DNA from 3 places in the Mesorhizobium sp. WSM2240 genome. Region 3 is predicted to be linked to each of the others. Evidence: riboswitches for the same ligand, from Rfam matches in the RefSeq annotation. Region 3 holds a riboswitch; each other region holds the start of a gene.
What was found. Region 3 has a riboswitch for cobalamin ahead of ABVK50_RS13460 (DUF1636 family protein). Riboswitches for the same ligand answer to the same signal wherever they lie in the genome.

Region 1: it holds a riboswitch for cobalamin, as region 3 does, so the genes downstream of both, ABVK50_RS28445 (ABC transporter substrate-binding protein) here and ABVK50_RS13460 (DUF1636 family protein) in region 3, are expected to answer to the same signal.
Region 2: it holds a riboswitch for cobalamin, as region 3 does, so the genes downstream of both, ABVK50_RS23530 (ABC transporter ATP-binding protein) here and ABVK50_RS13460 (DUF1636 family protein) in region 3, are expected to answer to the same signal.

What each region holds. Positions count from the first base shown of each region.
Region 1 is NZ_CP159254.1:6,354-15,513, reverse strand. Features, by position in the region: gene ABVK50_RS28475 (CopD family protein) at 1-808, opposite strand, end outside; partial or broken gene ABVK50_RS28470 (YcnI family protein) at 871-1,397, opposite strand; gene ABVK50_RS28465 (hypothetical protein) at 1,592-1,966, opposite strand; gene ABVK50_RS28460 (class I SAM-dependent methyltransferase) at 2,164-2,859, opposite strand; gene ABVK50_RS28455 (ABC transporter ATP-binding protein) at 2,822-3,607, opposite strand; gene ABVK50_RS28450 (iron ABC transporter permease) at 3,609-4,652, opposite strand; gene ABVK50_RS28445 (ABC transporter substrate-binding protein) at 4,659-5,648, opposite strand; cobalamin riboswitch at 5,874-6,081, opposite strand; gene ABVK50_RS28440 (hypothetical protein) at 6,343-6,615, opposite strand; gene ABVK50_RS28435 (RHE_PE00001 family protein) at 7,021-8,202, opposite strand; gene ABVK50_RS28430 (rRNA adenine N-6-methyltransferase family protein) at 8,401-9,160, shown strand, end outside.
Region 2 is NZ_CP159253.1:4,742,966-4,752,582, reverse strand. Features, by position in the region: gene ispG (flavodoxin-dependent (E)-4-hydroxy-3-methylbut-2-enyl-diphosphate synthase) at 1-869, opposite strand, end outside; gene ABVK50_RS23540 (bifunctional helix-turn-helix transcriptional regulator/GNAT family N-acetyltransferase) at 951-1,889, opposite strand; gene ABVK50_RS23535 (zinc-dependent alcohol dehydrogenase family protein) at 1,965-3,005, opposite strand; cobalamin riboswitch at 3,131-3,340, shown strand; gene ABVK50_RS23530 (ABC transporter ATP-binding protein) at 3,512-4,315, shown strand; gene ABVK50_RS23525 (ABC transporter substrate-binding protein) at 4,312-5,256, shown strand; gene ABVK50_RS23520 (iron ABC transporter permease) at 5,286-6,272, shown strand; gene ABVK50_RS23515 (3-hydroxybutyrate dehydrogenase) at 6,383-7,165, shown strand; gene ABVK50_RS23510 (patatin-like phospholipase family protein) at 7,176-8,306, shown strand; gene ABVK50_RS23505 (helix-turn-helix domain-containing protein) at 8,317-8,919, opposite strand; gene ABVK50_RS23500 ((2Fe-2S)-binding protein) at 9,016-9,477, shown strand; gene ABVK50_RS23495 (xanthine dehydrogenase family protein molybdopterin-binding subunit) at 9,480-9,617, shown strand, end outside.
Region 3 is NZ_CP159253.1:2,742,299-2,751,915, reverse strand. Features, by position in the region: gene cobN (cobaltochelatase subunit CobN) at 1-1,215, opposite strand, end outside; gene cobW (cobalamin biosynthesis protein CobW) at 1,230-2,267, opposite strand; gene ABVK50_RS13460 (DUF1636 family protein) at 2,264-2,689, opposite strand; cobalamin riboswitch at 2,727-2,926, opposite strand; gene ABVK50_RS13455 (winged helix-turn-helix domain-containing protein) at 2,957-4,159, opposite strand; gene ABVK50_RS13450 (NADH-quinone oxidoreductase subunit A) at 4,501-4,866, shown strand; gene ABVK50_RS13445 (NADH-quinone oxidoreductase subunit B) at 4,857-5,435, shown strand; gene ABVK50_RS13440 (NADH-quinone oxidoreductase subunit C) at 5,442-6,044, shown strand; gene ABVK50_RS13435 (NADH-quinone oxidoreductase subunit D) at 6,053-7,243, shown strand; gene ABVK50_RS13430 (NADH-quinone oxidoreductase subunit E) at 7,244-8,530, shown strand; gene nuoF (NADH-quinone oxidoreductase subunit NuoF) at 8,542-9,617, shown strand, end outside.

The DNA.
Region 1 (9,160 bases), on a different replicon from region 3:
TCGCGTGGCCGCTCAGCGCAAGCGATCCGGCTCCAAGCACCAGGGCGACGCTGGCCAGAACCTTTGCGCTCACGCCCCGGAGGGCACTCGCAATGCCGGCCAGAGCGAACGCGGCCAGGGCGACCACGACGGTTGAGCCGAAGGTTGTCCCGTACCCGGCAGACCACGCACGTGTGTCGGTCAAGCTTCCGATAGGCACGCCTAGCGCATCCAGTCCCTGGAAGCCGAGAGACAGCACTGCCCCGACGGCTCCCGTGGCAAGCGCGGCCGCGGTGGGGCGTACGCCCGCCTTTACGCCAGGCATCAGGACAGTGCGGGCGAACACGCCACCGATACCGATGAACAGCCCCGCATAGAGAGCGGTCTTGCTCAGCCACACGCCGATCCGCACCGTCCAGTCGACTTCGTTGGCGGCCGTGGGCGCGTGAGCGCTAGCCTCGCCGATGGAGAAGACGACGGACCCGCCGACGGGATGCCCATCGGCGGAAACGACGCGCCACGTCAGGATATGGGTTCCCCGTCCAAGATCATCAGGCGCGGCAATCTCAAGTGTCCGGTCCTTCAGCTCGAAACCGCTCAGGTCGGTCGAAGACCCGTCAGGACGGACAAGTTTCAGGGTCAGCGGAGAGACGGGTTCGCTGAACACCAGGGAGAACACGGACGGCACGGTTTCCACCATCGATCCGTCCTGCGGCACGCTGCCGTTCAGCGCGGCATGGGCGAAAGCGGCTGATGCCTGGAAAGCAAGAGCAAGCAATGCCAGCGTCAGCAGCCGGACGATCCGCCAGCATGTGCCGTGTCCATCCATCGACTCATTCCTCCAGTATTTACGGAGGCGCGCGATGTCCGGCGCGCCTCCGATGCTTCAGGTCAGTGGCCGTCGGTCTTTTCGATCAGCTTGAGGGCCGGGGCTGGCATCTCCAGGTCGTCGCTCGTCTGCCCCTCCGCCGGGATCTCGATCCACCGTTCGGCCAGCCCCTCCGGGCACTCCTGAACGACCAGGAAATAGAGAGCCGATCCCACAGGCAAGTCGCCAGCCAGCGAGCCGCGCAGCACGAACTCGTCGTATTCGTCGTCTGCGAGATTGCCGCCACTCCAGATCACTTCCTTGACACCTTCGGTCAGCTGGGTGCCGTGGTTGTCGTAGGCCTTCTCGTACTTGCCGATCACCTTCTCCAGCTTCCAACCGGGCTTCGGCATCGGCTTCACTGCATACATCCCTTCCGGCACCTGCACGCGCACGATGTTGGTCGGCTTGCCTTCGCAGCCATGCGGCACGCGCAGCACGGCCTTGTAGGTCGTGCCGACGGGGCCTCGCTCCGCTCGAGGGTGACGTGCGCGAATGCCGGGACGGCAATGCTGGCCATCGCCAGCGCAAGCGTGATTCTCTTCAACATGGTTTCCCTTTTCTCTGTTATGTCGGCGCTCCCCGCCGACAGGGATTGGCGCGAAGGGACGGCCTTCGCATTTCGTCGCGGCCGCGCGCCTGGCGCGATCGCAATCCGGTGATGGACTTGCTCCAGCACGCCCGCCGCACAGGGCCGACGCGGGCGACACCTGACAGGTTGGGTTACCGCGAACGCCCCGGCGATCAGGCCGTCAGAGGGGGAGCGCGAGGGCTGCCCGGATTATGATCGGGACTGGCACGAAGAAGGGCATGCTCAATGCCAACTTGAACGTTCGCTTCAACATCCTGCCTGACTGGCACGGCATCGGGGGCTGGCGTGTGGAAGACCGTCGACGACATGTTGCAACCGAGCGTGCAGCATGTCGGTCCCTCAAGGGGGCCGTCCGATGGAGTTGGGTCGGAACTGGTGACGCAGAGCGGGTTGCCGAAGGCATCCAAAATCCCGTCGTGCGGAGCAGCCGCGAGGGACCAGGACACGAAGAACGTCTGCAGCAACAGGACAAGTGTCGCGATGAACGCGACCGTCTTGTCTTTCCTGTGTGCCGCTAAGTCGAGCATTCGGCCTCCGGCGATGCTCCTAGCATGACAGCGGCGAGAAACGAACAGGTTTCAATTGCGGCCAATCGACTGACAGTCGCATCCGTCTGAGTTGAATTTGTATCGCATCTGCGTCCCTCATCCCGGGATCGTTATCCAATGGCCGCATTTGAATTCAGTGCCTGCCGACATTGCCACAACCCAGTTCGACACGCGCATTACCTGGTCACTGGTGTCACAGCCGAGAGGACAAAGAACGGCGCCCCGCCAGGGTATGGCAATGCATTTAACAGATGATGCCAGGAGTGAACGTCACCGAAGCTGGCATCGTTCAGGAGCTTTTCGGCGTCAGGCTGTGTAAGCCCGGCGTGAAATGGCAGTCGGGCAGCGAGATCGGTCGTATAGGTCGATTGATTCCCTGGATCGACGGACCACAGGCCGTCCGACACCACAATCCTTCCATCCGGGCGAAGCAGCATTCGCGCCTTTTTCAATGCCGCGAGCGGGTCCTTAAGCGTCCACAGAACGTTGCGGATGGTGACTATATCGGCGCTGCCGGGCGTTGCTGCGAAGTCGTCGATCGACGAGACGATGAAGTTGATATCCAGCCCTCGCAAAAGCGCATTCCGCCGGGCATGCGCCAGCATCTTGGCTGCTCCGTCGATGGCGGTTACCCGGTGCCCGAGTTCGGCGGCGGCCAGCGCACACGCGCCAGTGCCCGAACCCAAGTCGAGAACATCCTTCGCGTCAGCGGTTGCAAATGCCGCTCGCAGAACTATGAGCCATTCGGCTTTGTGGCGGACATGAGACGCCGCTCCATCGAACAGCGGGGCGCGACGGTTCCAATATTCGGTGACGTCATCAAAGACGGATGTGTCAGACTGCACGGTGGACCTCGTTCGCGTCGTGGACATGAACCCACGGGCGGCCGTCCGGGTCATAATGAAGTCTCGTTTGCACCCCGTAGACCCTTTCCAGAAGCTGGCTGGACAGAACATCGCGGGGAATTCCATCGACCTCGGCCTTGCCGTCGTGGATCATGATCAGCCTGTCGGCGAAGCTCGCAGCAAGATTGAGGTCGTGCAGAACGACGATGGTTATAATCCTGCGTTGGCGGGTGATTTCCCGGACCTGTTTCATCAGCAGCATCTGGTGACGCATGTCGAGCGCGCTGACAGGTTCGTCCAGAAGCAGCACTGCAGGTTCCCGCATCAAGGCCTGCGCGAAATACACAAGCTGCCGTTGCCCGCCGCTGAGAGTCTCGACGCGGCGCTGGGAAAGGTCGATCATCCCGAGCCGATCAAGCACGGACGCGGCACGGCGCAGAGCGACATCGTTCAGGCGAAGGGAAAGGTGCTCTATAGATCCGAGAAGCACCACTTCCAGCGCGGTCAGTCCGCCATGCGAACCATTGTCCTGCGGCATGAAGCCAATACGGGCCTGCCACTTTCGGCGATGGGCGGGGCTGTATTGTTCTTCGCCAAGGCGAAGGCTTCCTCTCCTGGCGGCATGGTCTCCGAACAGGGTGCGCAGAAAGGTCGACTTTCCCGCGCCGTTCGGACCGACGATGCCAGTCACTTGGCCTGCCATGAAGTTGATGTTGAGATCGTCGACGACGGGAACATTGCCGTGCGCCAGATCGAGGTCAGTGACCGACAGCATCTCAGTATTCCCTCGAACGTCGAAGGATGAGATGAAGAAAGAACGGCACGCCAATGACGGCGGTGACGATGCCGACCGGCAGCAATACGCCTGGCATGATGATCTTCGAGAGAACCGAGGACAGTGAGAGCATGACCGCACCCACACACCCGGCTGCCACGAGAAGGTAACGCTGGTCTTCACCGACCAACATCCGGGCGATGTGCGGAGCGACCAATCCTATGAAGCCGATCGTGCCGACGAAGCTTATAGCCGTGGCGGTCATCAATGAGACCAGCGCGATAGTTGTCAAACGCAGGCTCGAGACGGAAACCCCCACCGCGCGTGCGCGCTGCTCGCCGAGGCGGAGAGCGGTAAGCTTCCAGGCATTGAGCATCAACAGGGGCATGGAAACTGCAACCGCGGCCGCCGTCATGAGAAGGTTTGTCCAAGTCGCTTTGGCGAGCGTCCCGAACATCCAAAAGACGATCTGCTGCCCGACCTCGGGCGTGGCGTGAAACTGCAGAAGCGACTGCAGGGAGTGGAACAGGAACATCAGGGCGATCCCGGCCAGAATCATCGTGTCGCCCATCATGCCGCGCATGTTGCCGACAACGTATATTAGGGCAGATGCCAAGCACGCGACGATGAAGGCGCAGGCCGGGGCTATGAAGAGCGGATTGAGACCCCATCCGCCGTTGAGAATTGCCAGCGAAGCTCCGAAGCCTGCCGCGGAAGCCAGCCCCAGCGTGTAGGGACTGGCCAACGGGTTGTCGAGCAACGTCTGCATCGTCGCGCCGCTCGAGCCGAGCGCGACGCCAACGACAATCGCCATCAATGCCATCGGCAGGCGCAGCGTCCAGACGATGATCTGCGTCGTTGGGTCAGTCGTTGCCGGACTTATCAGCGCGGCGACGACGTCGGGGACCGGAAGCAGAGCCGGCCCAGTCGCGATATCGAAGACGAGGGAGACGCAGGCAAGGACAAGCAGGCCAGCGACAAGCGTCACCTTCCTGCGCTCCGCCGCCCGATGCCGCGACAGGGCAGCGTTTATGGCTTCGCTCATGAGGGCCTACTTCAAGCCGGTCATGAAGGTGCCGCTCGGCCGGATCGGCAGATAGCGTTCGTAGAAGGCGAGATAATTCGACTGCGGATCAATGTCCTTGAACAGGTCCGGGTAGAGCGCCTTGGCGAAATACTGCACCGAGGTGTAGTCCATGATCGTCCGGGATGCGCCCTGATAGACGGCGTGAAGTCTTCCGTTTTCAATCGCAGGAAGCGAGCTCCAGCCGGGACGCTGCGTGAAGTCCTTCAGCCGTTCGAGCGCCTCCGCCGCGGTGACTCCTTCGCCCATCAACTGGCCAGTCGGATGCTTGCGCCATTCCGAACCTGCCATCATGACGACCTCTGGCCTGGACGCCAGGACCTGTTCGGGAGCGACCGGCCCCCAAGTCCGTACAACGTCCTTCGTGATGTTGTCGCCACCGGCGACTTCCGCGATCTTGCCCCACATGTAGTCGCCATAGCTTGGCCCCTGTTCTTCGGGACCCTTGCTACCGAGTTCGATATAGACGGACGGGCGCGGCTGTCCGGCCTTTTCAATCCGGTCGCGAACTTCCTTGATCGAGGTTTCGTATTCCTGGGCAATTTTCTCGGCGCGGTCCTCCGCTCCGATAACCTTGCCGATCAGCCTCGTGCTGGCGACATGGCGTTCTTCGGTTTGAGCATGGTAGTCCACCACCACCACGGGAATCCCTGCATCGACGATGCGCTGGAAGTCGCCGCCGATGCCGTTGACCTGCCATTCGGCAAGGATGGCGACGTCAGGTTTCAGGGCGATCAGCTTCTCCACCGAGAAGGTGCTGACCTCGACTTCGCCAACGTCCGGAATCTGGTCAAGGGAAGGCCGAACTTTCAGATAGGCCTGCCAGTTGGCCGGACGCCAGTCGCTCCAGGCGGCTTTGGAAATGCCGACAAGCTTGTCCATCGCGGCATCGCCGCCGATCGCCCAATAGTCCTCGAAATAGAGACCGAGAACGACGCGCTTGGCCGGAACTTCCATTTCGAAGGTTCGACCGCTGACATCGGTTATTTTAGCGGTTTCGGCAAATGCCGATTGGGAAAGAAGCGCGGCAAGAGCTGACACGACAATTGTTTTGAAAACAGAAAGGAGAGAACGCGGCATCGCAAGACCTGTGTTGTGGCTTCCGTCACCGCGAACCGAACGAACTCCATGCATAGGCATGCAGCTCGTCACACCAAAAGGACACCCCGCCCTACGGTTTCGCGCGTGACCACGGCTGACGGCAGGTTTCCTGGCTCGCGGGTCCCGGTTTTTCGTCGCCTTCCCAGGGAACTTACCCCAGTGGCATCTGACGAAAACTCGCCGCTTACAGTTGCGGGGACAGCCACGGATTCGGCCCTTCTTCGGGTCGTCCTCACCGTGTTCCCTTTTCATCCGCTACGAACGCGGAACCGTCAGCGTTGTGGGTAGCAGTGTGGGCACATCCGGTCAAACGATAAACCGTCGAACTCACTCAGCAGGTGCCGTTCTGGATGCATCCCATTTCTTGCGGCGGTTTTGACGTCGACGAGCACTGGCAGGGAACCAGTAGGACGGCCGATCAGTTTCCCAACCCACTGTTACGGGCCGCATCGCTCCCGCTTCTGACCTTGCTCGGGCAGAGCGATCGCATCCGCGAGAGAAATCGCGCGACGCTCTGCGCAAAGCAGTGCCACAGCGATCACATTGTGTCTCAGTCGAGCTTCTCGACCACAGCGGCCTGATCCGGCACCAGCCTGACGCGGTATTTTGCATCGGCGCAGGTCAGCATCCAGACGGCATCCTCGTCAACCGAGGGGTCGCGCATGGCGTTGGCGGGCTCCGCGCAGGCAAACCCCTGTTCGCGAATCTGGTCGCCGACCAACGCGGCCGCCGCCGCATCGTCGGAACCCGTCTGCGCGGCGGCCGGCAAGGCGCAGAACGCCATCGCCAGAACGACGGTCCATCGTGACCTGATTGTGCGCATGCTCGGAACCTCCGGGATGGACCCACTGTCGATGTCGCATTGTTAGCATGATTCACCGCGACGAAAAGCAGACTTTGGCCCCCCGTAACGGGCGCGAGCCTCCCGCATGCGGCACATCGAGTCGCCTCTTGCCGGGCGGAAAGCAATGCGGCCACCGCGGCTACGGCTGGTGCGTCGAGCAGTTGCGCCGGTTTTGCTTCTACGGTACGGCGCGGTCCTCATACATGAACCCATCGGTCGCGGCCCTTTTGCATAGCCTGTTTCGATCCGCGCGACAGAAGTCCCAGCCCAATGATGAACGCTTCGAGCCGGAACGCGGCAGGTACTGTCATTCCATACGTGGACCGCCTCCCCCCGGCATCGAAGAAATAGGTCTGGTTCGGGTCCGGCCGCAGATGCAACGATCTAGATGATCCCCCACGCCCTGTAGCGCCCCCTGCCCGTCACCTCCCGGATGTGGAGCTCGGCGATCAGGCCGAGCGCGGCGCGCTGTGTGATTTTGAGCTCGGCCGCGATCAGCCCTGCCGACACCGCCGGCCGCGCCAGCACCAGGTCGATCAGCGCCGGCAGGCTCGAGTTTTTTCGCCGGTTCCTCAGCCGGCGTTCCATCTGGCTTTTGGCCATCACCAGCCGGTCGAGTTCCTTCAGTCCAGCTGAGGCCGCTTCGGCAAGGGCGTCGAGGACGGCCATCAGCCGGGTGGTTCGAATTGGGCTTTTGCGCCGCTCCCGCGAAACGATGCGCAGCCCGGCGTTCAGGCAAAAGAGATGCGAGCCGACCTTGCCGGTCTCCCGCAACAGCGCGGCGACGAGCAGATTGCCGAGCCAATGCTGGTGCTGCAGCGGTTCGATGTCCTGCCAGGCGTCCCAGGCGATCGCCGCTTGCAGCACCGCCGGCATGCCCTCGCTGCGCAGCCGGCCGACGACCGCGAGCCAGTCGGCCAGCCGCTGGTCCTCGTCCCAGTCGAGGTCGCGGATCAGCGGCCCGAGGCTGTCCGGCAAGGCCTGCCGCGCGTTTGCCCCCTGCCCTGCCGTGTCGACCTCCGGGCTGTCCGCGGCGCGCGGCGACAAATCTTCGCCGGCAAGCAGTCGGCTGGAGCGGGCCAGCACGGCGTCGATCTCGGCCAGTTCATCGGCAAGAGCATCGTCCTGGTCGGCCTCCTCAGCAGGGTCGGCGTCTTCGTTCGGCGCCGCGGCATCGGGCCTGGCGGCACTTGCCGCGCGCGCCGCGTTGCCGTCCTGCCCTTCGCGGCCGCGCAGGGTCGAAAGGCCGACGCGAGAAAGTGCCCAGTCGGGCTTTTGCGCAAAAATGCGGCGGCGGGCGCGCAGCACCGCGTGCGCGCGGGTCAGCTCGTGGGTCGGGGTGCGGACGTCCATATGGGCGTCGTGCAGGACTAGGTCTTCGGCGTGGACGAGCTCGCCGTCGAGCCACAGCGCGGCCGCCGCGTCGGCAAAGTTTTGGCGCTCGACACAACCCTCGCGGACCGGGCTTTTTGCCAAGCGCTCGTCGAGGCGGGCGAGAAGGTCGTCGGCGCGGGCCAGCGGCCCCAGCAGGGTGTCGAGGGGCAGGTCGGAAAAATCGTAAGCCATTGATTCGTTTGTAGCCGATTCGCGCTACCGAAGCTATCTCGCCACTGGCTTCCGCCACAGGTGATTTCTTTGAGGACAGAATACACTAACGATAAGTACCTCTTATCGATAGTGATGGATTTCACGGCGCAAAACCGCTAGAGTCGGCGCAAAGCACCGCCGCAACGGCTGTGGAATCCGCTTGGAATACACGCCTCGATGCCCAATCAACCGTTCACGCCTGAGGAACTCGCCATCGTCCGTCGCGCCTATGCCCGCCAGATAGCGGGCGCCGCCGCAACCATGGACCCACGCGTCGAGGCCGCGTTCGCCGCCGTTGCGCGCGAAACCTTCCTCGGCGACCCGCCGTGGCTGGTATCCGACCTGCGCGGCGGCTACAGGCCCCTGCCCTGCGCAGACCCCGTCCTCGCCTACCAGGACACGCTCTTCGCGCTGGCCCCGGACAGAGGCGTCAACAATGGCAGCCCGTCGCTGCACGCCCGGCTCCTTGTCGCGCTCGACGCCAGGCCCGGCGAGCACATCGTCCATGTCGGCGCCGGCACCGGCTACTATACGGCAATTCTCGCCGAGTTGGTCGGGCCCGCCGGACATGTGCTGGCAATCGAGTGGGACGGTCATCTCGCGCGGCGCGCCGAAGCGGCCCTTGCCGATCGAGCCAATGTCACGGTGATCACCGGCGACGGCGCGGCATGGCCGCGGCAGGCGGCGGATGGGATTTACGTCAACTTTTCGGTTCCGCGCCCGGCCGAGGCTTGGATCGACAAGCTTCGGCCCGGCGGGCGACTGGTGTTGCCGCTCGGCGTTCCACGCCCAGAGCGGCCGGTGACCGGCGGCCGCCACGCACGCCATGGCACCGCCCTGCGGATCGAAAACGCTCAGAATGGCTTTGCTGCGACATCGATTGGACCGGCCTATTTCGTCTGCGCCGACGGGCAGCTCGCAACCACGCCGGATGAGC
Region 2 (9,617 bases), 2.0 Mb from region 3:
GTCTGCAGGAGTTCCTGCGCCACCTGCACTTCGCGGGTGCGGTCACCGTTCGGTTCGGGCGTCAGCGAGACGCGGATCGTGTCGCCGATGCCCTGCTGCAGCAATATGCCCATTGCCGCCGAGGAGGCGACGATGCCCTTGGAGCCCATGCCGGCCTCGGTCAGGCCGAGATGCAGGGCGTGGTCGGAGCGCTTCGCCAACTCGGTATAGACGGCGATCAGATCCTGCACCTGGCTGACCTTCGCCGACAGGATGATCTTATCGCGGGCAAGCCCAATCTCCTCGGCCGCATGCGCGGAAAGCAGCGCCGACTGCACGATCGCTTCGCGCGTCACCTCCTGCGCCGTCAGCGGCGAGCCTTGCTTCTGGTTCTCGTCCATAAGCCGGGTCAGAAGGTCGGCGTCGAGCGACCCCCAATTGACGCCGATGCGCACCGGCTTGCCGTAGCGTATCGCCATTTCGACGATGGCGCCGAACTGCTTGTCCTTCTTTTCCTTGAAGCCGACATTGCCCGGGTTGATGCGGTACTTCGCCAGCGCCTCGGCGCATTCGGGATGATCGGCAAGCAGGCGGTGGCCGATATAGTGGAAGTCGCCGACCAGCGGCACGTTGATGCCGAGCCGGTCGAGCCGCTCGCGAATGCCGGGCACGGCGGCGGCGGCCTCGTCGCGATCGACGGTGATGCGCACGATCTCGGAACCGGCGCGGTGCAGCGCCGCGACTTGGCGCACCGTCTGGTCGACATCGGCGGTGTCGGTATTGGTCATCGACTGGACGACGACCGGCGCGCCGCCGCCGACCATCACGCCGCCGACATCAACGCCGACCGACTTGCGGCGGGCAAAGGGGGCGGAAAAATACCCGGTCATCGGGCGGCCTCTTCGAGCGAAAATTCCGCCATGAGGTGGAGGACGGCGCTCGTTATGTCAATGGCGAAGTCGATTCGCAGGTCAGAGCGCGAGGTCCCAGGTCTGGCCGACAAGATCCTTGCCGAAGGAATGGTGGCGCTCCTCACCGACCAATCGGAAGCCGGCAGCCTGATAGATGCGGCGCGCCGAGACGAGCACGTCATTGGTCCACAGCGTCAGGGTCTTGTAGCCCTTGGCGCGGGCGAATCCGATGCACTCGTCGACCAGCCGGCGGCCGACGCCGAGACCGCGCGCCGAGGGCTCGACATAGAGCAGGCGCAGTTTCGCCACGTCGGCGGATTTGCGCATGAGAAAGACCGAGCCGACCACCTTGCCTTCGCGCTCCGCGATCCAGGCATTCTCGTGTTCCGGGTCGAATGACTTGACGAAGCCGGCGAGAATTTCGGCCGCCAGCGCCTCGTAGCTTTCGTCCCAGCCATATTCCCGCGCGTAGAGGACGCCCTGCCGGTGGACGATCCAGCCGATATCGCCGACCTGAAGCGGCCGCAGGCTATAGGAGACTTTCTCCGGCTTCTGATCCTGGCCGAGCAGGCGCTGAACCCGCTGCATGGCCGAGACGACGGCCTCGCGGTGTTCCGTGGAAAGGCGGCCGAGCAATCCCGCAACTTCTTCCCGCGACGCCTGGTCAAGCGGCTCGAAAGCCTTGCGGCCCGCCTCCGTGATCGTCAGCATGGACTGGCGTGCATCCGCCGGCGACGGTGCCTTGGTCACAAGCCCGCGGCTTTCGAATTTCTTCAGAAGACGGCTGAGATAGCCGGCGTCCAGCCCCAGGTCGCGGCCGAGATCGGTTGCGGTCAGGCCATCGCGGTGGGCGAGTTCGTAGAGCACTCGGGCTTCGGTCAGCGAAAAAGCGCTTTTGTGCAGCCGCTCCTGGAGCAGGCCGATCTGGCGCGTGTAGAACCGGGTAAACGCCCGAACATCCGCGATCTGTTCTTTGGATGGGATCGCGATTTCGGTCATCGGAGCCTCCGCTGCTCCGATCAATGTCATGGAAATAGTTGACTGAGTCAAGTAATTGCGTGAGAGCGCCGGGTGTCAAAAACTCGTGATGACGCCGATGCCCAGCCCCTCGAACTTGTCCATGGCCATCAGCGCTTGCGGCGCTTCGGCGAGGCTGATCTTTCTTCCAACGAGTTTTTGCGGCGCAAGCTTGCCGGTCGCGATCATGTCCATCATCGCGCCGTAGCGGAATGCCTGCATGCCGTGGCTGCCGAGAATTTCAAGCTCGAAGGCGATGACCTTGCTCATCGGCACCTGTGCCCTGGCATGGTCGCCCAGCATCAGCCCGACCTGAACGTGACGGCCGCGCCGGCGCAGATTGGAGATAGAATTGTAGCAGGTCGCGGGATGGCCGAGCGCGTCGATCGAAACATGGGCGCCGCCCCTGGTGACCTGCTTGACCGCGCGCACCACATTTTCGGTTTTGGCGGCGTTTATGGTGGCGACCGCGCCCATTTGCCGGGCGAAATCAAGCTTCTCGTCGGTCAGATCGATGGCGACGACGTTGGCGCCCATCGCTGTGGCGATCATGATCGCCGACAGGCCGACGCCGCCGCAGCCATGCACCGCGACCCATTCACCGGGTTTCGTCCGACCCTGGTCGACTATTGCGCGGAACGAGGTGACGAAGCGGCAGCCGAGGGCGGCCGCGGTGGCGAAATCCAGTTCATCCGGCAGGCGGACGAGATTGGTGTCGGCGAAGTCGAGCGCAACATATTCGGCAAACGATCCCCACGCGCTGAAACCAGGCTGGAACTGGCGCTCGCAGACCTGGTGGTTGCCCGAATTACATTCGAAGCAATGGCCGCAGCCGGCCACGAACGGCACGGTGACGCGGTCGCCGATGTTCCAATTCCTGACGTGCCCGCCAACCGCCTGGATAGTCCCGGCAAGCTCGTGGCCCGGTACATGCGGCAGCGTGATGTCCGGGTCATGGCCCATCCAGCCGTGCCAGTCGCTACGGCAGAGCCCGGTCGCCTCGACCTTTACCACCACGCCGTCGGGCGAGGGCGTGGGATCGGGGACGTTTTGCAGGCTTGGCGGCGTGCCGAATTTCTCGAAGACGACGGCTTTCATGGAGTTTTCCTGGTTGGTTCCGGCGTGCGAGACTCCGGTATATCGCCGCAATCACAGCGGCACAAACGGTGCGTCGTGACGGAGGCGAAATTGTGAGACCCATCTTGTCCCGGTCCGCGACTCCCGATAGCGTCACCCGTGATGGTTCCCCGAACGCGCGAGCGCCAGGGGTGAAAAGGGAACACGGTGCGGCTCTTTCGAGCCAATGCCGTGGCTGCCCCCGCAACTGTAAGCGGTGAGCAACGCTCGATAACGCCACTGATCCGACGATCGGGAAGGCCGAGCAATGCCGAGACCCGCGAGCCAGGAGACCTGCCATCACCTGAGTACTTGAACCGGACGGGGTGTGCCGGGAGGAAACGATGCGCGGCCGTCTCGACCCGTGCGATCCGCTTCCTTCCGCAGTCATTCGGAAGGAAAACGCGGTTGCAGAAGAATGATTCAGCCCTGTCGAGCGCTCCCACCGGAATGTGTCGGCTATCCGGCGTTGAAGTCGGAGAGCGGCCATGACCTCTCCCCTGATGACCGCATGCGAACTCAGCTATCGCTCGCAGTCGGGGCGGTTGCTCGTCGATAATGTCGATCTGCGGATAGAGGCGGGCGAAAGGCTGGCGATCATCGGCCCGAACGGCGCGGGCAAAACCACGCTCCTGCGCATGCTGGCCGGCGCGCTCGTCCCTGCCAGTGGCGATGTACTTCTCGGCGGTCGTCGCCTGCGCGATCTGTCTAACGTCGAAAGAGCGCGCAGCGTTGCCATCGTCGGCCAGATCGACCAGCCCGATCCGCGTCTGTCGGTCGTCGACTACGTGTCGCTCGGCCGCATCCCGCATTCGTCTGGGCGAAATCCGCGTGATGACGCTGGAATCGTGCAGAATGCGCTTGACTGCACTTCGATCGACGGTTTCAGCGATCGCCCGATCGGCTTCCTTTCCGGTGGAGAGAGGCAGCGTGCGCAACTGGCCCGTGCCATGGCGCAGGAACCGAAAATCCTCTTCCTCGACGAGCCGACCAACCACCTCGATCCGAGGGCGCGCGCCGAATTGCTGGACCTTGTGTCCCGCCTGCCGATCACGGTCGTAGCGGTGCTGCACGACCTGCCCCTGGTCGCCCCGTTCGCCACTAGGGTCGCGGTTATGACAGAGGGCAGGCTTCATGCCTACGGCACACCCCGCGAAACGCTGACCCAGTCCATCGTGCGGCAGGTTTTCTCAATCGACGTCTTCCGTGTGCGCCATCCGGCCGAGGATCGCGAACTGACGGTGTTCGACATCCCAACCCTTGAACGCACAAAAGGAGACCCGAGGACATGAAGACCTGCTCTCTTTCACTCGCATTTGCATTGTTCGCCGCCCCCGCATGGGCATTTCCGGTGACGGTGGACAATTGCGGAACTCCGCTGACCTTTGAAAACGCCCCCACGCGCGCCGTCATTCAGGATCTCAACATGGCGGAAATGGCGTTCGCCCTGGATCTGCAGTCTTCGATCGTTGGCCTGACCGGGATTACCGGCTGGTACAAGGTCGGCCCGGAATTTGCCGCCGAGCAGGGCTCCATCCCGGAACTCGCCCCGAAATATCCGACCATCGAGAATCTCGTGGCGGTTCAGCCGGACTTCTTCTTCGCCGGCTGGTACTACGGCATGAAGCCGGGAGGCGACGTGACGCCCGACACGCTCGCCCCCTACGGCATCAAGACGCTGGTGCTGACCGAAAGCTGTGTCCACCTCCAAAAGAACCGGTCCGCCGCCTCGCTCGATCTGCTTTTCGGCGACATGGAGAAGCTAGGAAAAATTTTCGGCAAGGAGCGCGAGGCCGAAGCTTTGATCGGGAAATGGAAAAACGAGCTCGAAGAGATCAGGAGCAAGACACCAGCAGGTGAAACCCGAGTCTTTCTCTACGATTCCGGCGAAGACAAACCCTTCACAGCAGGCAAGTTCGCGATTCCGACGGCGATGATCGAAGCGGCCGGCGGCCGGAACATCATGGCGGATCTGGAAACCAGCTGGGGCACGACGGATTGGGAGACCGTGGCGACCCGCAATCCCGAATTCCTGATCCTGCTCGACTACCAGGACGACGCCGGCTATCGCAAGCTCCTTAACTTCCTGAAGGCGCATCCGGCGATGAAGGAAACGGATGCGGTCAGGAACGAACGGTTCGTTGCTCTGCGTTACGCTGAACTCACGCCCGGGCCCGCCAACATCAAGGCCATCGGCAAGGTCGCAAAGGCCATGCATCCGGACGCGTTTTGACGGCGATGCAGGCACGATACCGCCTGAGCATGGTGGCAGGGACGGCGGCAATCGCCGCCCTGGCGCTGCTTTCAATAGCCTATGGCTCGACGGTCATCCCGGTGTCCGAGGTGGTCGCGGCGCTGGCTGCTTCGCTCGGTTTCGTGGATGGAAGCGTATCGGGTCCGGTCGGCAGGATCATTCTCGATCTGCGCCTGCCGCGGATGCTGCTCGCCATATCAGTCGGCGCAGGCCTTGGAACCGTCGGCGCTCTCCTGCAGACGGTAACACGCAACGACCTGGCCGACCCCTTCCTATTCGGCCTGTCGTCCGGGGCTGCCGCCGGCGCCGTCTCGGTCATAACCATGTTCGGCGATAGATTCGGTGTCTGGACGCTGCCTGCGGCCGCTTTCACTGGCGGAATCCTGGCCGCCGGAGTCGTCCTGCTGCTGGTCAGCCGTGTTCGTGGGCAAGGACCGGAGCGGCTGATCCTCGCCGGCCTCGCGGTCTCCTTCCTTTTCATCGCCCTGACCAATTACATGGTTTTCGCGGGCGACCAGCGCGCCGCACATTCGGTTCTGTTCTGGACGATGGGCGGTCTCGGGCTCGCCCGCTGGGACAACATCTTGCTGGCGACGGCCGGCAGCCTGCTCATCCTCGCCTTTGCCCTGTACAACAACCGCAGGCTGGACGCGCTACTGGCCGGCGAAAGCACGGCCGAAAGCCTCGGTGTGGACGTTGCGCGGTTTCGCGCCAAGGTTTTCATCGCGTCGGCGTTCTCGACGGCCCTCCTCGTCTCCGTTGCCGGCGTCATCGGCTTCGTCGGCCTGATGGTCCCGCACCTTGCGCGTGGTTTTGCCGGTCCGCTCCACGCCCGGCTGATAGCCGCCTCCGCCGTGTTCGGCGCGGTGCTGATCCTCGCCAGCGATCTTGTCGCCCGGACGCTTCTGCCGCCACAGGAATTGCCGATAGGCATCGTAACCAGTTCGATCGGTGCGTTGTTCGTGGTGGCCATGCTGCTGCGCCGGGCGGGTTGAGGCCATCGGCGCCACCGGCTTGCATGAACCGGCGGTTCGGCCGGATACGCTTCGCAATTTCGCTGCAATGCAATATGTATGCTGCGACGCAACATCATCGGAGAAGCATCATGACCGCAAGAAGGACCGCCATCGTCACCGGCTCGACCTCGGGCATCGGCCTGGCAATTGCCCATGCACTTGCTGCCGAGGGCTGCAATGTCGTCGTCAATTCCTTTTCGGATACGCCGCAGGATCACGCGATCGCCGAGACAATCGCCAAGGAGCATCCAGGCGAGGCCGTCTATATCAAGGCCGACATGTCGAACGCCTTCGAATGCCGGGCCCTGGTGGAGCGGGCGGCGGAGAAATTCGGCTCGGTCGACATCCTCGTCAACAATGCCGGCATCCAGCATGTCGCGCCGGTGGAAGAATTCCCGATCGAGAAATGGGATGCGATCATCGCGATCAACTTGACCTCGGCCTTCCACACCATCGCGGCCGCTGTCCCGCTGATGAAAAAGGCCGGCGGCGGGCGCATCGTCAACATCGCTTCGGCGCACGGGCTTGTCGCTTCGCCGTTCAAGTCGGCCTATGTCTCGGCCAAGCACGGCATTATGGGCCTGACCAAGACCGTCGCGCTGGAACTCGCCCGCGACAAGATAACGTGCAACGCGATCTGCCCCGGCTATGTGCTGACGCCGCTGGTCGAAGCGCAAATCCCCGACCAGATGAAAGCGCACGGCATGGACCGCGAGACAGTGATCCGCGAGGTCATGCTGGATCGCCAGCCGACCAAGCAGTTTGTCACGGTGGAGGAGATCGCGGCGACGGTTTCGTTCCTGTGCTCGCCGGCCGCAGCCCAGATCAACGGCACGCATATCTCGGTTGACGGCGGCTGGACGGCTGAGTGAGGACACCGCAATGACCATCAACGGCCATGCGCCGAACAAGAAACCGATCAACATAGCGCTGCAGGGCGGCGGCTCGCACGGGGCGTTTTCCTGGGGCGTGCTCGACCGGCTGATCGAGGACGGGCGGCTGGAATTCGCCGCCATCTCCGGCACAAGCGCCGGCGCGATGAACGCGGCGGCGCTGGCCGACGGCTGGGTGCGCGGCGGCGCCGACGGAGCGCGGCAGAAGCTTTACGATTTCTGGCGAGCCGTGGCGCGCAAGGGCCGCTTCAGCCCGGTGCAGCGCACGCCCTGGGACGTCGCCTGGGGCAACTGGTCGGTGGAGAACACGCCGGGCTACATCTGGTACGACACGGTGTCGCGCATGCTTTCGCCCTATGTCGCCAATCCGCTCAACCTGAATCCGCTGCGCGATGCGGTCCGGGACGAGATCGACTTCGACAATGTCCGCGCCTGCAAGGAGATCAAGCTGTTCATTTCGGCGACGAATGTCGAGACCGGCCAGCTTCGCGTCTTCAACCCGGACGAGATCGACATCGACGTGGTGATGGCCTCGGCCTGCCTGCCGCAGCTTTTCCAGGCGGTCGAGATCGGCGGCACGCCCTATTGGGACGGCGGATACGGAGGAAATCCTGCGATCTACCCGTTCTTCAAGGCGACGGAGACCGAGGATGTGCTTTTGGTGCAGATCAATCCGGTGATCCGCGAGGGTACCCCGAAATCCGCCAACGAGATCCAGAATCGCATCGACGAGATCACCTTCAATGCGGGGCTTCTGCGGGAATTCCGCGCCATAGCCTTTATCAAGGAATTGATCGCCGCCGGTCGCCTGCCGCACGGGGAATTCCGCGACATCCGCATGCACCGGATCGACGCCGACGAGGCGTTCAAGGATCTTTCGGCCTCGTCCAAGATCAATGCCGAATGGGCGTTCCTGGAATATCTGCGCGATCTCGGCCGCACCGCCGCCAGCGACTGGCTCGAGGAAAATTACGATGCGGTGGGCGAAAGGCCGACGCTCGATCTCTCCGGCGACCTCGACGAGGAGTTCCGCCCGATGCGCAGCAAGGGCCTCGGCAAACGGGTCCAGGAATTCATGGCGACGCACAAGAAGCCCGCAGCGGCGCGGCGCAGGACTTAGCGAATACGCACTAAGGCTGAATTGCGATCTCGACCACTCTGACCAGCCCGCGGGCGGCGGTGCGCTGTTCGTCGGGATTGCGCATACGCGTCTTCACGCCTTCGAGGCCGTCGAGCAGCAATGTCGCGAGAAGCCGCGCCGACAGGCCGCGGGCTTCGAGATCGACGCCGTTCGCATTCGCCTCGGCTTCGACCGCCGCCGCGATGAGAGCGCCGAGCCGCTGTTTCCAGCCGGAAACGATATCGCCGGCCAGGGTGCTCTTCATGTCGAGTATCTCGGCGCCGTGCGGCGATTCAGCGATCTGGCGCATCATCCCGATCAGGCACTCCTCGATCATCGACATCACGCGGTCGGAAAAAGCTCCGTCCTGGCGCAGTACCGCTTCGGCGCGCGATACCGCCTGATCCAAATGTTGCGCGGCGATGGCCCGGTAGATTTCGGTCTTGTTCTTGAACAGGAGATAAAGGGCCGGCCGAGACATTTCCGCGGCGCGGGCTATGTCGTCCATCGTGGTGCGAGAGAAGCCGTAGGCGAGGACGAGCCTCATCGCAGCCTCGAGAATGCGGGCTCGCTTGGGGTCGGCGGGTTCGGCGTCTGTCGTCACTTTGTTCACTTCGTCATGGTCCATTGACAATATAACAGAATTTGTCAAGTTGTCAGAGATCGGCGTCTCACGCCCGTTTCGGACGGAAAGCCAAAGGCATCCCCCATGCGCCTCATTGTCGACGGAAAATCAATAGAGTTCGAAGCAGACCCGGAAATGCCGCTCCTGTGGGCGCTGCGCGATCTCGCCGGCAAGACTGGGCCGAAATTCGGCTGCGGCATTGCCGCCTGCGGCGCATGCACGGTGCATATAGGCGGCGAGGCGGTGCGTTCTTGCACGCTGCCGGTGGGCCAGGTCGAGGGCGAGGTCACCACGATCGAGGGGCTCGCGGTCCGCGGCAAGCTGCATCCGGTGCAGCAGGCCTGGCTGGACGAGCAGGTGGCGCAATGCGGCTACTGCCAGGCCGGCCAGATCATGAGCGCGGCGGCGCTGCTCGAAGCCAATCCCGACCCGACCGACCAGGACATCGACGAGGCGATGAACGGCAATCTGTGCCGCTGCGGCACGTATCCGCGCATCCGCGCGGCGATCAAGAAGGCCGCCGCCCTCAAGACGGCGGGGATCTGATCATGGCCAGCGTCGCAAAGATCGCCCGGCGGACGTTCCTCATCGGCGCAGCAGCCGTCGCCGGCGGCGTGGCGGTCGGCTACTGGTACGTCTCCCGGCCCTATGCGAACCCGCTCGACGGCGAGCTTGCCGAGGGCGAG
Region 3 (9,617 bases):
GCGCTGCAGGCGGATGAAGGCGGCGATCCGGTCGGCGACCTGCGCCACGCGGTCCGGCTCGGGGCGGTTGGCGAAAGCCTTGAAGGCAAGCGCCGCATCCGCTTCGGTCTCGGCCTTGAAAGCGATGGCTCCGGCAAGGATGCGGCCGTCGAGCTCCGGCATGACGACATGCATGGCAAGATCAGCCGGTGCGAGGCCGCGCTGGCTTTCCGCCCAGGCCTCGCGCCGCGTGGTGGCGACGATGACCTGGAAGACCGGAACGCCGGCGCGATCGAACAGTGTTTCGACGCCCGGTTCGGCGCCAGTCGCGAAGGCGGTCGCGGTGATGATCGCGGCAGGCGCGAGGTCGGCGAGGGCTGTTTCGACGAAGGCGACGGAGGCCGGGTCTTTCAGGCTCGAAACGAAGATCGGGACGGGCGCCATGCCTCGCTCGCGCAAGGCTTGGACCAACGCGTCAATGGGCGCGACGTCTGCGGCCAGCAGCATGGAACGGTAGAAGAGGATGGGGATGACGGCGCTCTTGCCCTCCCCCTTGCGGGGAGGGTCGATCCGCGAAGCGGAGCGGGGTGGAGACGATTGCGCTCGATTCTGTGCCACCCCCACCCGGCCCTCCGGGCCACCCTCCTCGCAACGGGGAGGGTAAGGCGCGTGCTCGACCACGCCGCGCGCCGGATCGTAAAAGCCGGCTTTCGGAACGGACACAGGCACCGTTGCCGTTGTCTCGCCGCCGGCCAATCCCGCCAATCGCTTCACCAGCCCGCGCATGTTTTCCGGGCCGCCTTCGCGAAAATAGCCGAGCAGGGCGTCGAGTTCGTCGCGCGGCAGGGTCGAGCATTCGATGAGGCGCAGATCCTCGTCGCGGCATTCGCCGGGCAGCAGCGCCAGTTGGATACCCTTTTCGCGGGCGATCGCGGCCAGCCGATCGCAGCCGTAGCGCCACCAGTCGTAGCCACCGAGAATGCGCACAAGGATGATTTTCGCGTGCGCTGCGACGCTGTCGATCCACAGATCGACCGACATCGGGTGGCGCAGGTCGCGCAGTGCGGCAAGCCGCATCGACGGCAGGTTCACCGAGTCGGCCTTCCACGCGGCCGCCAGCCCCGCCAGATCGCTGTCGGTGAAAGACAGGGCCACGATATCCGCCGGCGTCTGCCGCAGATCGACCGGCTCGACGAGGTCGTCAAGCGAGGCGGATGTCGTGGTCAGGATGTGCATGGCTGCACGGTGTCCTAGCTGACGAGGATGCGTTCGATCGCGTCGCGGTTGAGGCCTTTCAGCCCGATGACCACCAGCCGCGAGCGGCGGTCGTCCTCGGCGGTCCAGGCGCGGTCGTAATAGTGGTTGACGCGCGGGCCGACTGCCTGGACCAGAAGCCGCATCGGCTTGCCGCCCACATCTACGAAACCCTTCACGCGCAGCACGTTTTCCTCGTCTGCGGCCGCGGCGACGCGTTTTGCGAGGTCGTCGGGGTTGGAGACCGCCGGAAGCTCGACGATGAAGCTGTCGAAGTCGTCATGCTCGTGGTCGAGCTCATCGTCATGATTGGTCTTGCGGTTCTCGATATCATCCTCGACGGCGAGCCCCATGCCGAGCAGTACGGACGGATCGACCTTGCCCTGCGAGGTCGGCACGATCTTGACCGATCGCGCGAGGTGTTCGCCGATGACGGCATTGGCGCGGGCGCTGCCGGCGGCGTCGAGCAGGTCGCTCTTGGAAAGGATAACGAGGTCGGCACAGGCGATCTGGTCCTCGAACACCTCCTCGACCGGATTCTCGTGGTCGAGCGAATCGTCGCTGAAGCGCTGCGCCTGCAGGGCGTCGAGATCGGAGGCGACCTTGCCGGCGGCAAGGGCCGGGCCGTCGACCACGGCAACGACGCCGTCGACGGTGACGCGGCTCTTCACCGACGGCCACTGGAAGGCCTGGACCAGAGGCTTCGGCAGAGCGAGGCCGGAGGTCTCGATGATGATGTGATCAACCTTGGGCTCCAGCGCCAGGATCTGGTCGAGCGCCGGTACGAAATCGTCGGCGACGGTGCAGCAGAGGCAGCCATTGGCCAGTTCGACGATGTTTTCCTCCGGGCAGGCATCTATGCCGCAGCCCTTGAGGATCTCGCCGTCGATGCCGATGTCGCCGAATTCGTTGACGATGATGGCCAGCCGCCTTCCATTGGCGTTTTCGAGGATGTGGCGGATCAGCGTGGTCTTGCCGGCGCCAAGAAAGCCGGTGACGACGGTGCAGGGCACGCGGGCGGCGGAAGCGGTCATGAATTGTCCTTCAGGAGGTCGAGGGGAGGAATGCGCGCGACGAGGCCGCGCTTGAGGCTGTCGGGACGGCCGCGCCATGGCAGGAGGCCGTCTGCCGAGGTGGCGAAGAGCTTTGCGCCGGTTATCAGGTCTGGAGCGCTATCGGCGGTCAGGTCGCCGAAGACGTAGCTCCAGGACCCATCGCGCAAAATGGCGGCGGAGAGCCGCCGCTTGCAGTTGCCGAGGCATTCTACCTGCCTGACACCGATATTGCTGTTCTCTGCGGCGAGCCGCGTCGCGTCGCCCAAAACTTCGCCGGCGCGCGGGCGGGCATCGGAGCCGGTCTCGTCGCGGCAGGACGAGCAGACGACGACCGTGACGCCGGCATGGCCGTCATCGCCTGCGTCCCCGTCCTGTTGCGGAAAAATGCCGTCGGCTTTCAAGTCATCATGCTCCTTGCCCGGGACACCCGCCAGGCGGTCGGATATTTCGTCGGACGGCAGGTCTCCTGGCTCGCGAGTCGTCGCCTTGGCCGCCTTCCCGGGAATCCCAGTGGTTTTCGGCCTTCGGCTCTTCGCTTACAGTTGCGGGGACAGCTGCGGAGTTGGCCTGAAAGCCGCACCGCATTCCCTCTTAGCCTCCCCCTTTGCGGGAGGAGGACCGTCTGGCCGCGAATTTAGGCGTCCGGGCTCGGTGCTGTCAACGCGGCGTTACGACATGAAAATGTCGGCCAGCGCCGGTCCGAGATCGCCCGAAGGCACGATCTCGATGCGCTCGAGCCCGAGCCAAGCCATCATCAGGCGCAGTTCCTCGGCGAGTTCGATTGCCGTCTGCGGCGGAGCGCCGGGCTCGGCATAGGCGGCGAGCATGCGCAAAACGCCGGCCGGCCGGTCGGCCTTGAGGTCAACGCGGGCGACAATCGTGTCGCCGAGCAGGAACGGCAGGACGTAATAGCCGAACCGGCGCTTTTCGGCGGGCGTGTAGATCTCGATGCGGTAGTGGAAATCGAACAGCCGCTCCGCGCGTGAGCGTTCGAACACCAGAGGATCGAAGGGCGCAAGCAAAGCGCGCGCGGCGACCTTGCGCGGAATGCGGGCGTCGGTATGGAGAAATGCCTGCTGCTTCCAGCCTTTGACGCTGACCGGCAGCAAATCGCCTGATTCGACCAGCTCCGGGATGCGGTCCTTCACGTCTGTGGGCGAAAGCCTGAAATAATCGCGTAGATCTCCGACAGTGGCGATGCCCAGGGCCCTGGCCGAAATGCGCAGCAATTCGCGATGGGCATCGGCGGGTGCGGGCGCGGGCGCATCGACGATCGAGGCCGGCAGCACGCGCTCCGGCAAGTCGTAGAGCCGTTCAAAGCCGCGGCGCGACGCGGTGGTGATGCGGCCGGCCCAGAACAGCCATTCGAAGGCGTGTTTTTCGTCGCTCCAGCCCCACCAGCCGCCGGAGCCTTTCGCGCCGTCAATGTCGGATGCGGCGACCGGGCCGTCCGCGGCCACTTTACGGTAGGTTGCCTCGATCAGATCGGCGCGCTCGCGGCCGAATTCAGCGAGGCGGCCGTAAATGCCCTCGTTGCTGGCCGCGCGGTCCATGCGCCAGCGCATCAGCGGCCAGGTTTCGACCGGGAGGAGAGACGCCTCATGGGCCCAGTATTCGAACAGCATCCGCTTCTTCTTGCCCGCCGCCGCCCCGTCGAGCAGCTCGCGGTCATATGGTCCGAGCCGCGAAAACAGCGGCATATAATGCGCGCGGACCACGACGCTGACGGAATCGATCTGCAACAGGCCAGTGCGGCCAATCACTTTAGCGAGATGCCGCCGGGCAATTGCGCCAGCGGGCCTGCTGTCGGCAAAGCCCTGCGCGGCAAGCGCGATGCGCCGCGCCATGGCGCGCGAAATGGTTTCCTTCATGTTCCTGATCCGGATTGAGGCGAAAGGCCCGGCATTTGAACGGTTGCCCGTCCGCACGTCCACTCGTTTTAGCTGCGAAACGGACGCAACGTCATTGTCTCCTGCCACGACATGACTATCTGAAAGGCCAGGCGAGCCAGGGAGCCGATCGGTCTGCTTTCGTGCAAAAAGTCGCCGCATGCCGCCCAATGTTTGGCTTGCTTCGCGGGATTGCCTGCGCTAACGCTCGCCGCATTGCAGCATGGTTCTCAGCGCCCGCCTAAGTCGGCAATCTGTCGCGGTTTGGCGGTTTGATTCAGTGCTATGGTCAGGTCGGTCGGCCGCGAACGGAAAGTCGGAGCATGAGCGCGCTTCTAGGTTCATACCTTCCTATCGTCATATTCATCGGCGTTGCCCTGGCCGTGGCGCTGGCGCTGGTTGCGGCGCCGTTCCTGGTGGCCTACCGCAACCCCGACCCGGAAAAACTCTCGGCTTACGAATGCGGCTTCAACTCCTTCGATGATGCGCGCATGAAATTCGATGTCCGCTTCTACCTGGTTTCCATCCTGTTCATCATTTTCGATCTCGAAGTCGCGTTCCTGTTTCCTTGGGCGGTCTCGTTCGGCGAAATCGGCATGCTGGGCTTCTGGTCGATGATGGTGTTCCTGGCCGTGCTGACCATCGGCTTTGTCTATGAGTGGAAGAAAGGGGCGCTGGAATGGAATTGAACGATACCTCCACGCTGGTCGCGCCCAAGCCGAAAGGCATCATCGACCCGAATACGGGAAAGCCCGTCGGGTCCGATGATGCGTTTTTCGGCGATCTCAACAATGAGCTGTCCGACAAGGGATTTCTCGTCACCTCGTCGGAAGCGCTGATCACCTGGGCCCGCACCGGCTCGCTGATGTGGATGACGTTCGGCCTCGCATGCTGCGCCGTCGAGATGATGCATATCTCGATGCCGCGCTACGACGCCGAGCGCTTCGGCATCGCGCCGCGCGCCTCGCCGCGCCAGTCGGACGTCATGATCGTCGCCGGCACGCTGACCAACAAGATGGCTCCCGCGCTGCGCAAGGTCTATGACCAGATGCCTGAGCCGCGCTACGTCATCTCGATGGGCTCCTGCGCCAATGGCGGCGGCTATTATCATTATTCCTATTCGGTGGTGCGCGGCTGCGACCGCGTCGTGCCGGTCGACATCTATGTCCCCGGCTGCCCGCCCACTGCCGAGGCGCTTCTCTACGGCATCCTTCTTCTGCAGAAGAAGATCCGCCGCACCGGCACGATCGAGCGGTGAGCAGAGATGAGTGAAGCTCTCAACGACCTCGCGGCCTATATCCGCGAAAAACTGGACGGCCAAGTCGGCGACGCCGTAGTCGCTTACGGCGAACTCACGCTTTCGGTCGAGGCGGCCGACATCGTCGCGGTGCTGAATTTCCTGCGCCGGGACGTGCAGTGCCAGTTCGTCTCGATCATCGACATTTGCGGCGTCGATTATCCGGCGCGGCCAATGCGCTTCGACGTGGTCTATCACCTGCTGTCGCCGCGCCAGAACCAGCGCATCCGCATCAAGGTCATGGCCGACGAGGACACGCTGGTGCCTTCGGTCACAGAAGTGTTTCCCGGCGCGGATTGGTTCGAACGCGAAGCCTATGACCTCTACGGCATTCTGTTCTCCGGTCACCCGGATTTGCGCCGCATCCTCACCGACTACGGCTTCGAGGGTTATCCGTTGCGCAAGGATTTCCCGCTGACCGGGTTCGTCCAGGTTCGCTACGACGACGAGGTCAAGCGCGTCGTCTATGAGCCGGTAGAACTGAGACAAGAGTTTAGAAACTTTGACTTTTTGTCGCCATGGGAAGGTACGGACTACGTGCTGCCGGGCGATGAAAAAGCGAAGCAGTGAACGCGCCCATGGCTGAAACGAACGTCCGCAACTTCAACATCAACTTCGGTCCGCAACATCCGGCGGCACATGGCGTTTTGCGCCTGGTGCTGGAGCTGGACGGCGAAGTCGTCGAACGCGTCGATCCGCACATCGGCTTGCTGCATCGCGGCACTGAAAAGCTGATCGAAGCGAAGACCTATTTGCAGGCGATCCCGTATTTCGACCGGCTCGACTATGTCGCGCCGATGAACCAGGAGCATGCGTTTTCGCTGGCTGTCGAGCGGCTGCTCGGCATCGAGGTGCCGCGGCGCGGCCAGATCATCCGGGTGCTCTATTCCGAGATCGGCCGTATCCTGTCGCACCTGCTCAACGTCACCACGCAGGCGATGGACGTCGGCGCGCTGACGCCGCCGCTGTGGGGCTTCGAGGAACGCGAAAAGCTGATGGTGTTCTATGAGCGGGCCTCCGGCGCGCGCATGCACGCGGCCTATTTCCGTCCGGGCGGCGTGCACCAGGACCTGCCGCAGAAACTCGTCGAAGACATCGGCAAATGGATCGACCCGTTCCTGCAGACGGTTACGAACCTCGATGAGCTTCTGACGGAGAACCGCATCTTCAAGCAACGCAACGTCGATATCGGCGTGGTTTCGCTGGACGATGCGTGGGCATGGGGCTTTTCCGGCGTGATGGTGCGTGGCTCGGGCGCGGCCTGGGACCTGCGCAAATCGCAGCCTTACGAATGCTATCCGGAGATGGAATTCGACATCCCTATCGGCAAGAACGGCGACTGCTACGACCGCTATCTCATCCGTATGGAGGAGATGCGCCAGTCGGCCAAGATCATGCGCCAATGCGTCAACCTGCTGCTCGGCAAGGATGGCGCGGGGCCGGTATCGAACCTTGACGGCAAGGTCGTGCCGCCGAACCGGGCCGCCATGAAACGGTCGATGGAAGCGCTGATCCACCACTTCAAGCTGTACACCGAAGGCTACCGCGTGCCGGCCGGCGAAGTCTATGCCGCCGTCGAGGCGCCGAAGGGCGAGTTCGGCGTCTATCTCGTCTCCGACGGCACCAACAAGCCTTATCGCTGCAAGTTGCGCGCGCCCGGTTTCGCGCATCTCCAGGCGATGGATTTCCTCTGCCGCGGCCACATGCTGGCCGACGTCTCCGCCGTTCTCGGCTCAATCGACATTGTGTTTGGTGAGGTCGATCGATAAATGTCCGTCCGCCGTCTCGCAGAGCCAGCCGTCCAGCCAGCCGCCTTCGCCTTCAACAAGGCGAATTCAGCGGTGGCAAAGCAGTGGCTCAAGAAATATCCGAAGGGCCGAGAACAGTCGGCGGTAATTCCGCTGCTCATGATCGCGCAGGAACAGGAAGGCTGGGTGACCAAGCCGGCCATCGAGCACGTCGCCGACATGCTCGACATGCCCTACATCCGCGCGCTGGAAGTCGCGACCTTCTACACGCAGTTTCAGTTGAAACCGGTGGGCTCTAGAGCTCATGTGCAGGTCTGCGGCACGACACCCTGCATGCTGCGCGGTTCGGAAGCACTGATGGATGTGTGCCGCTCGAAAATCCATCACGAGCAGTTTCATACCAACCAGGCCGGCACGCTCTCCTGGGAAGAGGTCGAATGCCTCGGCGCCTGCGTCAACGCGCCGATGGTGATGATCTTCAAGGATACGTTCGAGGATCTGACGCCCGAGAGGCTGGGCGAGATCATCGACGCGTTCGAAGCGGGCAAGGGCTCCTCGGTGAGACCTGGACCGCAGAACGGCCGGATCTATTCCGCGCCGATCTCCGGGCTGACGACGCTGAAAGACGAGAGCGCCGTGCTGGAAGCGGCGCGCGACCAGGAAACGAAAGCAGCGGCCAAGGAAGAAAAGGCCGCGAGCGTATCGGTCCCGCCGTCGAAGGCGGCAAAACCCAAGACTTATGCTGCCGAAACCAACAATACCGTGAAATCGCCATCTCCGGTCAAGACGAGGCCGAAGGCAGAGGTCGCAGTCAGTGCGACAGGGCCAAGGCCAAACCAGGTAGCCGCCAACAAAGCCGCCGAATCGGTCGAAAAGGCGACGAAGCAGCGGAAGCATCCGATAGCCAAAGCCGGGCCTGCGACGGCGTTCAAGTCGCCTGAATTGCTGCACGGAGAGCCGACCGGCGCGGCGGGCAAGGAAGTCGATGCAGCGCCAGTTCGCGGGCGAACGTCGAAACCCTCGCTCGACGACAAGAACCGGCCGGCGGGCATCGAAAAACCGGCAGCGGTCGACGATCTCAAGCTGATTTCCGGCGTTGGACCCAGGATCGAAGCCACCTTGCATTCGCTCGGCATCTACACGTTCGGCCAGATCGCGGCCTGGAAGAAGGCCGAGCGCGAATGGATCGACGGCTACCTGAATTTCAAGGGCCGCATCGAACGCGACGACTGGGTCAAGCAGGCCAAGGCGCTGGCCAAGGGCGGCGTCGCCGAATACATCCGCGTCTTCGGCAAGAAGCCGGTCTGAGGGGTCGCAAAATGCTTCAGGACAAGGACCGCATCTTCAACAATATCTACGGCATGTTCGATCGCTCGCTGAAGGGCGCGATGGCGCGCGGGCACTGGGACGGCACCGCCGGCATCATCGCCAAGGGCCGCGACTGGATCGTCAACGAGATGAAGGCGTCCGGTCTGCGCGGCCGCGGCGGGGCGGGTTTCCCGACCGGCCTGAAATGGTCGTTCATGCCCAAGCAGAGCGACGGGCGGCCGTCCTATCTGGTGGTCAATGCCGATGAATCCGAGCCCGGCACCTGCAAGGACCGCGATATTTTGCGGCACGATCCACACACGCTGGTCGAAGGCTGCCTGATCGCCGGCTTCGCCATGGGCGCGGTCGCCGCCTACATCTATGTGCGCGGCGAGTTCATCCGCGAGCGCGAAGCGCTGCAGCGTGCAATCGACGAAGCCTATGATGCCGGCCTGATCGGCAAGGACAACAAGAACGGCTACGATTTCGAGATCTACGTCCATCACGGCGCCGGCGCCTATATTTGCGGCGAGGAGACGGCGCTGCTCGAAAGCCTCGAGGGCAAGAAGGGCCAGCCGCGTCTGAAGCCCCCGTTCCCGGCCAATGTCGGCCTCTATGGCTGTCCGACGACGGTCAACAATGTCGAATCGATCGCCGTCGCACCAACCATCCTGCGCCGCGGCGCGTCATGGTTCTCGTCATTCGGCCGGCCCAACAATGTCGGCACGAAGCTCTTCTGCATTTCCGGCCACGTAAACAATCCGTGCACCGTGGAAGAAGCGATGTCGATCCCGTTTCGCGAACTCATCGACCGCCATTGCGGCGGTATCCGCGGCGGCTGGGACAATCTTTTGGCGGTGATCCCCGGCGGCGCGTCGGTGCCGCTGGTGCCGGCCGAGCAGATCATCGACGCGCCAATGGATTTCGACGCTTTACGCGACCTGAAATCAGGCCTCGGCACGGCGGCCGTCATCGTCATGGACAAATCGACGGATATCGTGAAGGCGATCGCCCGGCTTTCGTATTTCTACAAGCACGAGAGTTGCGGCCAGTGCACGCCGTGCCGCGAGGGCACCGGCTGGATGTG